DNA from 2 places in the Vibrio toranzoniae genome. Region 1 is predicted to be linked to the other one. Evidence: predicted binding sites of a transcription regulator. Region 1 holds the regulator's gene; the other holds the start of a gene.
What was found. Region 1 encodes PurR, which represses purine synthesis genes. Its sites were predicted from a motif close to TNANGNAAACGTTTNCNTNA; they were not measured.
Positions count from the first base shown of each region.

Region 1 (3,170 bases):
TCACGACGTTGCTGTGGAATTACGGACCAATGTGTACCATTAATTGCTCCTTCTAACGCCCAAAGTAGTTCAATACTGACAGAGGATGTATGTGATTCTTTAATAGCGTTAAACGCGTTTACAGAGCCAGATTCATATAAACGTTCTACGGAATCAATACCTGCTTTTTTCAACATACGTTCAGTCGCGAGTCGAAGATTCGGAAGATCTTTGAGTCGGGTCGGCTTAGCAGAAGACTGTTCAGCTTTTTCTTCTTTAGCAAAACCCAGAGACGTGGTTGCAAGCTGCAAAATTTGCTCTTGGTCTTGCCATAAGCCTTCAGGTAAAGCGAAATATTTAGTAACGACAGGGAAGCCACGCTTTTTGTAGACGTATGGTTGAAACCCTTGTTGTTCGAATTGCTTTGTTGTGCATTTGTCTGCTCGTATGTGCAGTTGGTCATTAACAACCAGAGCAAACATTGTGTCATCAGCAAAAAGACCGAATCCACCAAACATTGAGCGTGATTTTATTTTTCCTAGGGGCTCAAATAACTTCATTGAGTCCTTTAGTATCGGTTTATCCATGTTATTTATCTCGGTGTATTTGAACTACGCCACCAAATAAGCAGGTCCGAGAGATTAGCAAAATGTTGCAATAAAATTGTCAATAGGCCGTAAATTACTAAATGATTAGTAGTTACTGCATTTTGCCATCGGTAACCCCGCTACCATACCAACGAGTGGTTTAGGCCGGAAGCTTTGCGTCCCACTTTTTCAAGAGGTTTGCCCTGTGCGTGACTGATTGAATAGAATAAAGTTTTTGTTGAATGAGGCTCACACTTGTTATTTCAAAATGTGATATTGCTTCAATTAATGATCTTTGTGTTGTGCATCTAGGTTCACTTTGGTTGCTGATAAAAAAAGCGCACCTAAAGGTGCGCTTGATGAAATTAAACTCATTTTATCAATTAATTTAACGTTTTAACTGTACATCGCTCTACGATTTCAGGGTGCATTTCGAAGACACGTTTTTCATGATCTTTGTCTTTTATACGTTCTAATAAAATTTCGAAAGCATTTTTACCAACACGACGTTTCGGCTGGTGCACCGTTGTTAAAGGTGGGGAGAAGTATTCAGCCAGCTCGATGTTGTCGTAACCAATGATCGAAATATCTTCAGGAATACGAATACCTTTCTGTTGCAGGCGACTCATTAGACCTAGTGCCATCGTGTCATTAAAGCAGAATACAGCAGTCGGGCGATCTTCCATCTCAACGATTTGCTCTGCAGCAAGAACTGCCGTATCGCACTCGAAGTTGCCTTCGATGATCATGTTGTTATCGGTAGAAATCTTAGCTTCGTTGAGTGCGCGCTTGTAACCGGCAATGCGTTCAACACAGGCTGCTTTGTCTAAGTGGCCACTTAAACAGGCAATTTTAGAGTGACCGCGTTCAATCAGGTACTTGGTTGCTAGGTAGCCACCTTCTTCAGAGTTATCAATGATCTTATCAGCTTGAGAGCTCTCTGGGCCCCAGTCCATAATAACTTTAGGGATGTCAGCGTGACGGTCTAACATCACTCTTAGTTCTTCAGTTAGGTCTGAACACATAACTAAGATGCCATCTACACGTTTCTCTGCCAGCATTCGAATGTAGTCACGTTGCTTCTCATAGATACCACCTGTGTTACACAGGATCAAAGTGTAACCTTGACGGTAGCAGTAGCTCTCAACACCATCGATAACTTCAGAGAAGAATAGGTTGGTTGATTGAGTAACAAGCATGCCGATAGTGCGCGTTGTATTACACTTCAAGCTACGAGCAACAGCACTTGGTGCATAGTTCAGTTCGTCTACAGCTTTGTTTACTTTTTCTTGAGTCGCTTCTGCAACAAAACGTGTTTTGTTGATTACGTGAGAAACGGTGGTTGTCGATACGCCGGCTAAGCGAGCGACATCTTTTATCGTGGCCATGGTTTTATCCTATTAGAAGCTACTTTCCCAAAGTACGGAATAAAGTAGCCGTTAAGCTACCTAACTAAGAGCTGTAATTTGTAGGGCTCTTTGGGTACTAACGTGCTAAAAAACAAAAAACCGCTATTGAGCGGCTTGTCTTAACACCGAAATGCTCTGAACTTAAATAAGCATAGCATTTCGTGAATGTTTCATATTTTATCGTTTGCGGTCACAATTTTAGACTGACTAGAAGTTACTCGCAATAAAATTCACCCTGAAATCCGGGTGAATTGTCACATTCTATTGAATTTATTTACCTAGTCATGCAATAAGTTTAGTCACCAGCTAGATATTGAGCGTCTAAATTACAGAAGGCGAGTAACAGAGATGAGACTGAAGCGTAGAAACCGAATTCGTCAACGTCATGACATTTCACGTTGAACTTGGGTACCCAAGTAAGGAGTTGTTGCTCGATAAACTGTTGTTGAACAGAAAATGATTTTTCTAGCTCTTCTTCAAGCTCAGTTTCGTTAGAGCGAATGATCAAGTTACCAAGGAAATCGAGTTCGATAGCAATGTGGTCCGCTGGCTCTTTCAGGTCTTGGTTAACCACTAAGTTGTGTTTAGCCATGATCTCTTCCATCTCTTTTGCTGGTTTATCGTTCAATAGTCCAGTTTCGCCGATGTACATAGAAGCGTACGGAAGAGCGCCATGTTTATCTGTTTTTAAGAAAAGATCACAAAAGTCAGCAGACAGTTCCAGTTGCGCGTCTTCACGTGTTTGCAGACGGTTTAGTGCGTCAACTAAGTTATTAATCGCAGGTTCTAGTGTTTTATTTTCGCCTAAGCCAGTCAAGAAAGAACGAATCTCAACAGAGTGGTAGTGATCGAGTTCTTCTTGAGTGAGTTCTTTGGCGAATAAGCTTGATAACCACCAGTAGATTTCTGCTCTTTGTTCGTTGAACGCTTTTGTATCTTTCATTTGATTGATCCTAATATCGTCTTTCGTATACCCGGGGTATTCAGTCTAACTAACCGTGATATTTGCTCAGCGCAAAGCTACTCGTTAGTGGTAATGCCCATATTGAATTGTTATGGACGATAAATAGCAAGGTTTAAGATTGTCTTGTATCAAAAAAAATCCATGTTTATGGCTTTTATCTTCTGCACCACTAGAATTGTTACTAGTTATGAATAGAATAGTCATTGAAACTATTAAATAAGAAAAGTGGTG
Region 1 covers NZ_AP025514.1:1,112,372-1,115,541, forward strand. The annotation lists gene OCU50_RS04955 (TfoX/Sxy family DNA transformation protein) at 1-566, opposite strand, end outside; cyclic di-GMP riboswitch class I at 694-779, opposite strand; gene purR (HTH-type transcriptional repressor PurR) at 950-1,954, opposite strand; gene torD (molecular chaperone TorD) at 2,271-2,918, opposite strand.

Region 2 (3,170 bases), 1.4 Mb from region 1:
TGGTAAAGCCGTATGGAAAACCGATAAACCAGCTCAGATTGCACCAATGATGCCCGTTATTGTGAAATGCTCCCTGGTCACTAACTTATTGTTTGCAGGGGTTGTCGTAGCTCAAACTCTATTGAGTTAATTGAGACTAATCATTGCAAAGGGATCAGGCACCGATATACTCAGAGTAAGTTCATTGTTCAAAAGGTAAACGAATGGAATACAACACTTCAGCACTGTGCGACATCTACATAGATCAAGTTGATGTCGTGGAGCCAATGTTCAGCAACTTCGGTGGACGAGCATCCTTCGCAGGACAGGTCACAACATTAAAGTGTTTTGAAGACAACGCTTTGATTCGCTCTGTATTGGAGCAAGATGGGTTAGGTCGAGTGCTGCTAATCGATGGTGGTGGCTCATTACGAAAAGCGCTGATCGATGCTGAAATCGCCCTGCTTGCCGAAGACAATGAGTGGGAAGGTATTGTGGTTTATGGCTGTGTACGTGAAGTCGATGAATTAGAAGATATGAACCTCGGCATTCAAGCTTTAGCATCCATTCCCGTCGGAGCTAGCCAAGAGAGCATTGGCGAGGTTGATGTTCCAGTCAATTTTGGCAGCGTGACTTTTTTACCTGAAGATTACCTTTACGCGGATAATACAGGCATCATTCTCTCTGCTGAGCCGTTAGATGTTGAACTCGACCTTGATGTCGAAGAAGAATCAGATTAAGTATCTCTAACAAAGCTCCAGCCAATTAGAACAACGAACAAAAACGCCCGCTACTCAGTAGCGGGCGTTTTTTTAATCTGAAGAGTCAATTACTCAACGTCATCCATTTTACCTAGAAGGTTACGGATGCGATCTTGCCATGCTGAATGCTCTTCCTGCATTTGCTGAGTTTTTTGCTCTAGCTCGTGACGGCTTGCTTTTAGCTCACCAGCTTCTGTCGCTAGTGCTTGTTTCTCTTCTTTAAGCTCTTCCACTTCCATTTGAAGAAGTGCAATTGTATCTACTGCTGTTTGAATTTTTGCTTCTAGCTGCTCTAGTACTTCAAAAGACATTCTGGCCTACCTTTAGTTATCCATTTAATGGTGAAGGTTCACTCCACTTATTTCCCCATTCTACTCAGCAGAGCAAGGATAAACACTCAATATATTCGATAATTTGCACCATTCGATGAAAAAAACAGCGCTTTTTACCGAATATTGACGCGAATGATTATCTCCACATCCACAGGCTGATTATTTTGATGAAGATTTATTGTTTTCTACTGCAAATTGATCGAGAGCAATCCCCAAAAACAAAAAGGCAAACGTTTTCTTTTGGATATGGTAAAATCCGCCGCAAAATTTATCTTCCCTCCCCTTTAAAAGTTTTGGAGTTCGCATGAAACGCGATTTAGCAATGTCATTTTCTCGTGTCACTGAAGGTGCAGCACTAGCTGGTTACAAATGGCTTGGCCGTGGCGATAAAAACGCTGCGGATGGCGCTGCTGTAGAAGTCATGCGTAGTCTACTAAACAAAACCGAAATCAGCGGTGAGATTGTTATTGGTGAAGGTGAAATTGATGATGCACCTATGCTCTACATCGGTGAGCAAGTAGGTGTGGGCGGTGATGCTGTCGACATTGCCGTTGACCCAATAGAAGGGACACGCATGACAGCAATGGGCCAATCAAACGCATTGGCGGTATTGGCGGCAGGCGAAAAAGGCAGCTTCCTTAAAGCGCCTGATATGTACATGGAAAAATTGGTTGTTGGCCCTGGCGCAAAAGGCGCGATTGACCTAGAACTACCATTGACAGAAAACCTAGAAAACATTGCGAAAGCACTAGGTAAAACGCTGGATACATTAGTTGTAACGACACTGGCTAAGCCACGTCACGATCAAGTCATCGCCGACATGCAAGCAATGGGCGTTCGCGTATTCGCAGTGCCAGACGGTGATGTTGCTGCTTCTATCCTAACTTGTATGCCCGACAGCGAAGTAGACGTCATGTACTGCATCGGTGGCGCGCCTGAAGGTGTCGTTTCTGCGGCGGTTATTCGCGCACTAGATGGTGACATGCACGGTCGTCTTCTCCCTCGTTACGAGGTGAAAGGCGATACCGCAGAAAACCGTAAGCACGGTGAGCTTGAGCTAGAACGTTGCGCTGAAATGGGCGTAACGGCGGGTATAGTGTTGAAGATGGAAGACATGGCGCGCAGCGACAACGTAGTATTCTCAGCAACCGGCATCACCAAAGGTGATTTGCTAGAAGGCATTACTCGTACAGGTAATATCGCAACCACAGAAACACTACTTATCCGTGGTCGCTGCCGCACGATTCGTCGCATCAAATCAATCCACTACCTAGAACGTAAAGACCCAGAAGTAATTGGTCACATTCTGTAAACCTAAGTTAAACAGAACAACAAAGGCTGATACCACGTATCAGCCTTTTGTTTTATTGGCCTGTGCCAAGCACACCATATGCTAGCAATAGCGTGAACGGCGGCCAATATAGTAAATGGTTTGCTTTATAAACACCTTGCCTCATAATAGTAAGGTTCATGAGGTAGGGATAATATGAAAACAAGCGACAAAATCTTACAAACCATTAAGCGCCAAGGAGCGGTAACCGCGAAGCAACTGTCAGAAGAATTTGACATGACGACAATGGGGGCAAGGCAACATCTGCAAAGCCTGGAAGATGACGGTATTCTTGCGTTTCATGACGTTAAAGTAAAAGTGGGACGTCCTACCCGCCATTGGTCACTGACTCAACAAGGCCATAGCCAATTCTCAGACCGACACGGTGAGCTGACGATTCAAGTGATTGATGCCGTAGAGAACCTATTTGGCCCAGAGGGGCTAGCTAAGGTTGCTGCCGAGCGTGAACAACATACTTTAAAGCAGTATCAAACCGCTCTATCTGGCTGTGATAACCTGATCAGTAAACTTGAAAAGCTCACTCAACTTCGTGAAGAAGAAGGTTACATGGCAGAGCTTCAAGAGCATGACGATCATTACATCTTGATAGAGAACCACTGCCCTATCTGTAAGGCTGCGACTCGTTGCCCTAGCCTATGCCAGTCAGAACTCAATGTTTTCACCGAACTGCTCAAAGGCGAGTGCCATGTAAGCCGTACTGAACACATTATTGCTGGCGAGCGACGTTGCACTTACACCCTAACACCC
Region 2 covers NZ_AP025514.1:2,905,982-2,909,151, forward strand. The annotation lists gene OCU50_RS13220 (1,4-dihydroxy-2-naphthoate polyprenyltransferase) at 1-130, shown strand, start outside; gene rraA (ribonuclease E activity regulator RraA) at 204-719, shown strand; gene zapB (cell division protein ZapB) at 809-1,051, opposite strand; gene glpX (class II fructose-bisphosphatase) at 1,377-2,384, shown strand; gene OCU50_RS13240 (helix-turn-helix transcriptional regulator) at 2,559-3,170, shown strand, end outside.
Region 2: the regulator PurR is predicted to act here: its motif matches at 1,295-1,314, upstream of glpX (class II fructose-bisphosphatase).